2 regions of the Brevibacterium sp. FME17 genome follow, and region 2 is predicted to be linked to the other one. Evidence: predicted binding sites of a transcription regulator. Region 2 holds the regulator's gene; the other holds the start of a gene.
The links. Region 2 encodes HspR, which represses chaperone genes until heat shock. Its sites were predicted from a motif close to AAGTTGAGTCNNNNNGACTCAACTT; they were not measured.
Positions count from the first base shown of each region.

Region 1 (4,811 bases), on a different contig from region 2:
TTTGTCCCCGATCTCGCGCTGGACCAGCCTGCGCAGCGGCCTGGCACCGAAGGCGGGATCGTAGCCCTCGAGAGCGAGCCAGTCCTCGGCGGAATCGGTGACCTCCAGCGTGATGCGCCGTTCGGTCAGGCGAGACGCCAGCCGTTGGATCTGCAGGTCGACGATCGAGGACAGCTCCTCGGTGCTCAGTGCGTCGAAGAGCACGATGTCATCGAGGCGGTTGAGGAACTCGGGCTTGAACGTCGAATGCACGATTCCCAGCACCGCGTCCTTCTGCTCCTGGGTGCTCAGTGACTTGTCGACGAGGAACTGTGACCCCAGGTTCGAGGTCAGGATGAGGATCGTGTTCCGGAAGTCGACCGTGCGCCCCTGACCATCGGTGAGTCGACCATCGTCGAGGACCTGGAGCAGGATGTCGAAGACACTCGGGTGTGCCTTCTCCACCTCGTCGAGGAGGACGACGGAGTACGGGCGACGGCGCACAGCCTCGGTGAGCTGGCCACCCTCGTCGTAGCCGACATAGCCTGGAGGGGCACCGACGAGTCGCGAGACTGTGTGCTTCTCGCCGTACTCGCTCATATCGATGCGGATCAGGGCCTTCTCATCGTCGAAGAGGAAGTCCGCGAGGGACTTCGCGAGCTCCGTTTTGCCCACGCCGGTGGGGCCCAGGAACAGGAACGACCCTGTTGGACGGTCCGGGTCGGCGATGCCGGCACGCGAGCGACGGATCGCATCGGAGACCGCGCCCACAGCACTCTTCTGGCCGATCAGACGTTTGCCCAGCACATCCTCGGCGCCCAGCAGCTTCTCGATCTCACCCTGCATCAGGCGTCCCGCCGGGATGCCCGTCCAGGAGGAGACGACCTCGGCGATGTCGTTGCTCGAGACCCGGTCGCTGACCATCGGATCGGTCTCGGTCTCCGCATTGGCCTCCTCGGCCTCGGCGAGGTCGATTTCCTTCTGCACGGCAGGGATCTCGCCGTAGAGAAGACGTGAGGCGGTCTCCAGGTCGGTGTCGCGCTGAGCCTTGTCCGCCTGCGAACGCAGCTCGTCGAGCTTCGTCTTGAGCTCACCGACCCGGTTGAGGCCGGCACGCTGGGATTCCCAGGTGGCCTCGAGCCCGTGCAGCTCCTCTTCCCGATCGGCCAGATCTGCACGCAGGGCGCTGAGGCGCTCGATCGACGCCGTGTCCGTTTCCTTCGACAGGGCCATGTCCTCCATCTTCAACCGGTCCACGGCGCGACGGAGCTCATCGATCTCGACCGGTGCCGAGTCGATCTCCATGCGCAGGCGGGACGCGGCTTCGTCGACGAGGTCGATGGCCTTGTCCGGCAGCTGGCGGCCTGTGATGTAGCGATTGGACATCGCGGCGGCTGCGATCAGGGCGCCGTCGTTGATCGAGACCTTGTGGTGGGCCTCGTAGCGTTCCTTGAGTCCGCGCAGGATCGCGACCGTGTCCTCGACACTGGGTTCGCCCACGTAGACCTGCTGGAATCTGCGTTCCAGGGCCGGGTCCTTCTCGATGTTCTCGCGGTACTCATCGAGGGTGGTGGCACCGACGAGGCGGAGTTCACCGCGGGCGAGCATCGGTTTGAGCATATTGCCCGCATCCATGGCGGAGTCTCCGGTGGCGCCGGCACCGACGACTGTGTGGAGCTCATCGATGAACGTGATGATCTGGCCATCGGCGTTCTTGACCTCCTCGAGGACGGCCTTGAACCGCTCTTCGAATTCGCCGCGGTACTTCGCACCGGCGACCATGGCTGACAGGTCCAGGCTGATCACGGTCTTGTTGCGCAGTGACTCGGGCACGTCGCCGGCCACGATCCGCTGGGCCAGTCCTTCGACAACGGACGTTTTGCCGACGCCGGGTTCGCCGATGAGGACCGGGTTGTTCTTCGTCCGGCGCGACAGGACCTGGATGACCCGTCGGATCTCCTTGTCGCGTCCGATGACCGGGTCGAGTTTGGCCTCCCGGGCCGTGGCGGTGAGGTCGACGCCGAACTTCTCCAGGGACTGCATCGTGTCCTCGGGATTCTCCGAGGTGACCTTCTTACCGCCGCGCAGTTCGGGCAGTGCCGCCAGCAGGGCATCACGATCGGCACCGCTGTGACGCAGCGCCTCACCTGCGCCGTCCTTGCCTGCGGCAGCCGCGAGCAGCAGGTGCTCGGTCGAGACGAACTGATCGCCGAGGCTCGTCATCTCCTCCTGCGCGAGGTTCATCATCTCGAGGCCGGAGCGGGAGAGTCCCGGCTGGGCGACGGTCTGCCCGCTGACTGTGGGAAGGTCGTCGATAGTCTTGCGGACCGCGGTCAGGACGGTCCGCGGATCGGCACCGACCTTCGTCACCAGGTTCGAGGCCAGCGAGTCCGGCTGATCCAGCAGTGCTGCGACCAAGTGGGCAGGTTCGACCTGATTGTTCCGCCTGGCCACGACGTCGTTGATCGCTGACTGCAGTGTCTCGCGTGATTTGGTTGTCATCTGTGCGTCCATGCGCATCTCCTTCACAAGTGTTCCGTGAACAGTAATTGCTCTCGAAGAGTTCAACACCAACAAAGTTGAGTCTATTCCACTCAACTTTAGAATATTCAGAGAATCGACGTCACCTCAGCACGCGTCTCACGGCACGCACATCGCGATGCTGACCCGTAGCGCCCGCGTCACCGCAGCAACACGGACTGGAGATCGAATCGGCGCAGCACCCTGTCGGCGATCTCCGGATCGGTACCGCGTTCGCGTCGGGCCTTGAGCACTTCCGTGCGGGCGGACTGCAGTGCCTTGGTCTGCACCTTCGCCATGACCTCCCGGTGCTCCCGCAGCGTCGTCGCCTGTTCAGAACTCGCCTGATCATCTGAGGTTCCCAGCAGCTGGGCATACAGGACCTTGAACCTGGCTCGCAATGGTTCGGCGACCTCATCGGGCAGGGAGTCGTCGTTCTTGATCTGGTGGAGGGCCGCCTTGTACGCCCGCGCCGCGATGTCCTTCGTGGCTTGGCGTTCCTTCTCCGCCTCATCGTCGATGCCGAGGACGTTGACGATAGTGGGGAAGGTGAGCCCCGCCAGCACCAAGGTGACCAGCAGGATCAAGGCTGCCGCGACGAGGATGTAGGAACGGCCGGGGAACGGTTCGCCGGCTGCGGTGGTCGCCGGAATCGACAGGGCCAGTGCGATCGTGGCCAATCCGCGCATCCCACCCCAGGTCATCAACGTGGCATCCCTGATGTTCAACGGCGCCGCATCCGGATCGTCTTCTCTGCTCTTGTTCTCCAGGACGGTCCCGATGAGCAGCCAGCCGAATCGCACTGCGATGACGATGACCGCGATGCCCAGACCGACGAGAACGGCCCGGCCTAGGTCGGCATGTTCGGATTCGACGACCATGCGCAGGTCGAGGCCGATGAGGCCGAAGGCGATGCCGGTGATGAGCATCTCGAGGACCTGCCACGTCGATGCCTGGGTGACGCGTTCGGCAGAGTTGCCTTCGACATCGCGCCGGCGCACCTCGAGCGCAGCCACGACGACGGCGATGACGCCGCTGGCGTGGAGGTGTTCGGCGATGAGGTAGACCCCGAAGGGCAGCATCAGCATCAGCGAGGACCGGGCGATCGTGTGGTCGATCTTCTCCATCACCCACCACACGATGAACACGACGACGAGGCCGACGGTGATGGCGACGACAGCGGAAAGCAGGAAGGACAGAACCAGATGTCCGAAGTTCACCTCGGTGCCGGACATGGCCGCGGCCATCGCGGTCTGGAAGATCACCAGGGAGGCCGCATCGTTGAACAGTCCCTCGCTTTGCAGCGTAGACATGATCCGCCGAGGTATCGACACGGTTCCAGCGACCGCATCGACGGCGACAGGGTCGGGTGGAGCGAGCATGGCTCCCAGTGCCACCGCGGCGGCGATGGTGATTCCGGGGATCAGGAGGACAGCGGTCCCGGCCACGGCCGCCACCGTGACCCCGACGAGCGCGACGGCCATGCCCAGGATCGTGCGCCAGCGGATGGCGAAGAGAGCCCAGGAGGTCTTCTGTGCGGCCGCGAACAGGAGGGGCGGCAGGAACAGGGGCAAGATGAGTTCGGGTTCGATGGTGATGTCGGCGAATGTGGGGATGAAGGCGCCGGCGATGCCGATGACGACCATAAGTGCAGGCCAGGGGAGACGCAGCTTCTGTCCCAGGCCAACGACCACGCTGGTCGCGGCGCCGAATCCGATGATCATCAGCAGGGTCGTCATGGCCGTCTCCTCGGTCTGGGTGGCATGTGCCGCGCACCGCAGCATTGGCATCGATGTCAGAGAACATCGTCTGCTCGAGGGGCGCCTTGCAAGGACTTCGAAAGAAATCCCTCTCAGGTTTCCGCGCCGGACCAACGATATTTTGGCAGAATGCTGTTATGTCTGACTCAATTGTATTCTCACTCTCCGACGACGCGGTCGCGACGATTGTGATCAACGAACCGGAGACTCGGAACGCGCTGTCGCGTTCGGTGATGAATGAGCTCATCGACACCCTCGCCGAGGTGGGGCGGCGCACCGATATCCGTGCAGTCATCCTGGCCACCGCAGGACACGTCTTCAGCTCCGGCCATGATCTCAAGGAGATCAGCGGGGCGAAGCTGGAAGTGCAGCAGGAGACCTTCGCCGTCTGTTCACAGCTGATGCAGCTCATTCAGTCGATCCCGCAGCCGGTTATTGCCCAGGTCCAAGGCGTGGCGACGGCGGCAGGGTGCCAGCTTGTCGCCAGCTGCGACCTGGCGGTGGCGGCGCAGTCGGCTCGGTTCGCGACACCGGGTGTGAAGATCGGTCTGT
Region 1 covers NZ_JABUYD010000006.1:38,905-43,715, reverse strand. The annotation lists gene clpB (ATP-dependent chaperone ClpB) at 1-2,493, opposite strand, end outside; gene INT40_RS07595 (Na+/H+ antiporter) at 2,661-4,238, opposite strand; gene INT40_RS07590 (enoyl-CoA hydratase) at 4,397-4,811, shown strand, end outside.
Region 1: clpB (ATP-dependent chaperone ClpB) is a predicted target of HspR. The motif match lies at 2,556-2,580, and genes of this name have one in related genera.

Region 2 (4,811 bases):
GTGATGGGCAACGCCACCCAGTCGCCCTTCTTCCAGGAAGAAGTCACTGCCGACGAAGACGGCAAGATCAGCACCACCGTCAAGGCACCCGAAGGCGGCCTCGAACCAGGCGACTACTCGGTCTCCGCAGTCGACGCCGAAAGCGAAGAAGTCTCGAACTCTGCCAAGTTCACCGTCACCGCAGACGAGACCGAAGAGCCCAAGCCCACCACTCCGGCCGCTGAAGCCACGCTGAAGGTCTCGCCTGAGACCATTGAGGCCGCTGACTTCGTCGTGGAGAACAAGGGTGTCACCCTTGCAGTCGAGAACTGCGAGCCAGGCTCGGACGTTCACTACCTCGTCACCCCCAAGGGCAACTCGAACGTCACCGCCTACGACAACACCGTCAAGGCCGATGACGAGGGCAATGCCTCCGTCAACGTCTACGGCACCTCTGCCAATGACCCATCGGCCTACCTCGGCGACTACGACGTCACCGTCACCTGTGGCGACGACGAGCTCACCGGAGCCTTCACCGTCAGCGATGACGCCAACGCCGGCGGCAGCGACGGAAACGAAGATGGCAATGAAGACGGCAACGCAGACGGCGGTAACGGCGGCGATGATGACGGCAACGGAAACGGTGGCGGCGACCTGCCTCGCACCGGTACCGAGCTGACCGGCCTCGTCGGCGGAGCTGCTCTCCTCCTCATCGGTGGAGCCGCAGTCACCATGACCATGCGTCGCAAGAAGGCCGTCGAGGATCCTTCAGCGATCTGATAAGTCGGCCGTCGCAGCGGCGATGACAATGTAAGAAGAGTGCGAGCCCGTGGAGGGTTCGCACTCTTCTTGCATTCACGTTCGGACATCCCTGTTGGGCGGCTATTTCCCGGCATAAGGAATTGTGCCGATGTGCCGTGCCCGAGGCATCAATCCATCCGGTCGTACCGAGCACGCAGACTGAGGAAGACTCCGTAGAGCACAAGACCAGCACCCACAGCGAGCATGAGCACAGTGCCGAACGGCTGGTCGCGCATCGCTTTGAGCGCTCCGTCAATTCCCGTGAACTCTTCGGGGTCACCGGTCATCGCCGAGACGACGACGAGCGCTCCGACTGCCAGCAGCGTCGCGCCTTTGCCCAAATATCCGATGATGCCAGTGGCAATCAGCAGCGTGCTCACCGGAGCCTTACGTGGCATCCGCAGCTCGTCCATCCATTTGAGGCGGATCCCGGCGATACAGAAACCGATGCCGATCATGACGATCACAACCCCGATCGCTGCGAGGATGTACAGGCCGCCCGGGGCCTTCGCCAGGGTCGTCGATGCCTGAGAGCTGGTCTTGCCTGAATCAGATCCGCCGCCGATGACGGACTGGGCGAACGTCAGGGCAACTGCGGCATAGGCAACAGCGGAACCGATCGTTTTGATGAATTCGACCCATCTGCGGCGTCCCTGCCGATGCTGAGGGGCATTCGTGCCGGCTCCGCGCAGAGAGGCGGAACCGAAGAAGGCGTTGAACACACACCAGAGGGCCATCAGCCCACAGCCGATCAGGCACAGGACGATGAGCACCATGCCGAACGGCTGTGCGGCCATCTGTTGGACCGCACCCGATTGATCCGCCTCGCCACCGCGACCGAGTCCAACGGCAACCGCGGTGGCTCCGAGGATGATGTGCACGATTCCATTCGCGACGAAACCAGCTCGCGCAACCCGTTCGAACCACTTGCTGTCCGCAGCTTCTTGGGCCGCGTCGTCGGCCGAGTCCGCGGCACTTTTGAGCTTGTCAGTTTCGTCCATGAACGACATTCTGGCACAGCACGGTCGGTGTAGTGACGAATGCCGGCGTCGACTACAAGAGGCTGCGCCGCGGGCAGCCTCCAATCTCAGTTGCTTACCGGCGTCTGAACCTGTTGTAGAGAACCATCGCACCCGGCTCGGGCCGACCCCGGGGCCGCCTGCCACGCGAGATCGAGACGACGTCACCAGCAGTGCCGGCAGCGAAGACACGAGCTTCGCGTTCCTTCGCTGACATCCGAGACCTGACTTCGGTCTCCAGCTCCTCGTTCCGGGACTTGAGCGCATCGACCTGGTTCTGCAGGTCGATGATCTTCTTGATACCCACGAGGTTCACGCCCTCGTCCTGGGAAAGTTGCTGGATCAGCCGAAGTTTGGCGATGTCTCGCCCCGAGTACCGTCGGCCTCTGCCGGCCGTGCGCTCGGGGGTGACGAGACCCAGACGGTCATACTGCCGCAGCGTCTGCGGGTGCATTCCTGCGAGGTCCGCCGCCACCGAAATGACGTATACCGCTGCACTGGTCGATATGTGCATCACGCTTCACCACCTCAACTGGCCTTGGCTTTGTCGAGCAGACCGTCGCGCGGGTCCTCGTTCTCGGTCGCCGAGCGGAACGACTCGACCGCTTCCTTGGCGTCCTTCGACAGGTTCTGCGGGACAACGATCTCCGCGGTCACCAGCAGGTCGCCGGTGCCCTTCTTCGATTTCACACCCTTGCCGCGCAGGCGCATGGTCCGACCCGATGGTGTGCCCGGGGCGATCTTCATCGTCACCGGCATACCGTCAAGCGTCGGCACCTTGACCTCGGCGCCGAGTGCGGCCTCGTCGAAGCTCACCGGCAGGTCCATCCGCAGGTTGTCGCCGTCACGGGTGAAGACAGGGTGCGGCTTGACCTTGATCGTCAGGATCACGTCACCGGCTTCACCGCCGTTGGGGCTCTTCTTGCCCTTGCCTGCCAGTCGGATCTTCTGTCCGTCTTTGACGCCGATCGGCGTGCGCACGGTCAGGGGCTTTCCGCCTGGCATGTTCAGCTTCACCGAGGCACCGTTGATGGCTTCCGTGAACGACAGGGTGGTGTTGGACTTGATGTCCCCGCCCTTGGTCGGTGGCGAATAGCCGCCGCCGAAACCGCCACCGCCGTAGCCTCCTCCGCCGAAGCCGTTGAGAAGGTCAGCGAGATCTGGGGGCACGTCTCCCCCGCCTCCGCCGTAGGGCGAGCGGGTCCGTGTCCGTCCGCCTCCGCCGAAGAGGTCGGAGAATACGTCGTCGAATCCGCCGCTGGCTCCACCTGCTGGCCCACCGGAACCGGTGAACCTGGCTCCGCCGCCCATGGCGCGGACCTGGTCATACTGGGCGCGAGATTCCTTGTCAGAGAGCACCTGATGCGCCTGGCCGAGCTCCTTGAACTTGTCTTCAGCCTTGGAGTCGCCGGGGTTGGCATCCGGGTGGTACTTGCGTGCCAGCTTGCGGTAGGCCTTCTTGATCTCTGCGTCGGAAGCATCTTTGGAGACGCCGAGGGTCTTGTAGAAGTCCTTTTCGAACCAATCATTCTGAGGACCGGTATTCACCTGGCACCTCCTTCCGTGTCTTCTTCATCAGTGTATTCAATTGTCTCCTCACAATCCGCAACCCCGGGATTGTCATCCCGGGTGATCCGGACCGCCGCCGAGGTGGTTCCACGGTGGTGGGACCACCTCGGCGAGGGTGTGGTTCTCAGTCTTCCGGCTGCTGCACGCCGACGCGTGCCGCACGGATGACGCGCTCACCCATGCGATAGCCCGGCTGCATGACCAGGAAGACGGTCGGAGTCTCGACGTCGTCCGATGGCTGCTGCATGAGTGCCTCGTGCAGTCGCGGATCGAACTCGTCGCCGACTTCACCGTACTGCTCGACGCCGACCTTGCTCAGCGAGTCGACCAGCTTCTTCACGTGGGTCTCGAAAGGCCCCGTGACGTCGCCGTTCTCCTGCGCCAGGCGCACTTCGTCGAGTACCGGGATCAGGGCCTCGACGGCCTTGATCGTGCCACCGGTCGCAGCCCGCTCGCGTTCGCGATCGGCCCGCATCCGGTAGGCGGCGTACTCGGCGTTGATGCGCTTGAGGTCGGCCAGGTGCGCTGCGGCTTCGGAACCCGGTGCGGGTTCGGCAGCCTCTTCGCCCTGAGCAGCCTCGGTGTCGTTCAACGTCGAAGCGTCGGCCGGGATGTCGACGCCGAGGTCACTGGCATCAGCCAGATCCTCGTCGGCGCCTTGGACGTCCTCGGCGCCTGCGGCACCGGTGGCGTCGTTCGCGACATCGGCCTCACCGGCCTCCGCCGAGGCCGACGGTGCGTCGGCCTCTGGGCGGAGTTCACCGGTGTCCGGATCAATCCGGCGCTTGTCGCTGAAGGTGAAGCCTGGCTCCTCGGACGACGGATCGTTGCCCTCGGAAGTCATTACTTCTTCTCCTCATCCTCTTCGTCGACAACCTCAGCGTCGACGACATCGTCGTCAGCGCTTGCATCTGCACCGGCTGCGGCCTCTTCACCAGCGGCGCCTTCGGCACCACCCTGCTGGCTGTAGATGGCTTCGCCGATCTTCTGCTGGTTCTCGACGAGCTTGTCGTATGCGGTCTTCACTGCATCGTCGTCTTCACCCTTGAGTGCTTCCTTGAGAGCCTCAACGTCCGAGTTGATCTCGGTCTTGACCTCTTCAGGCAGCTTGTCCTCGTTGTCGGTGACGAGCTTCTCGGTCTGGTAGGCGAGGTTCTCCGCATTGTTGCGAGTGTCAGCGGCCTCACGGCGCTTCTTGTCCTCGTCTGCGTGCTCTTCGGCTTCCTTGACCATGCGGTCGATGTCTTCCTTCGGCAGCGCGGAACCGCCGGTGATCGTCATCGACTGCTCGGTGCCGGTGCCCTTGTCGGTGGCCGACACGTGCACGATGCCGTTGGCGTCGATGTCGAAGGCGACCTCGATCTGCGGCACGCCGCGAGGAGCCGGAGCGATGCCGGTCAGCTCGAAGGTGCCCAGGTTCTTGTTGTCGCGAGTGAACTCACG
Region 2 covers NZ_JABUYD010000008.1:68,440-73,250, reverse strand. The annotation lists gene INT40_RS09365 (hypothetical protein) at 1-759, shown strand, start outside; gene INT40_RS09360 (DUF1206 domain-containing protein) at 909-1,781, opposite strand; gene INT40_RS09355 (heat shock protein transcriptional repressor HspR) at 1,876-2,313, opposite strand; gene INT40_RS09350 (DnaJ C-terminal domain-containing protein) at 2,328-3,347, opposite strand; gene INT40_RS09345 (nucleotide exchange factor GrpE) at 3,493-4,212, opposite strand; gene dnaK (molecular chaperone DnaK) at 4,212-4,811, opposite strand, start outside.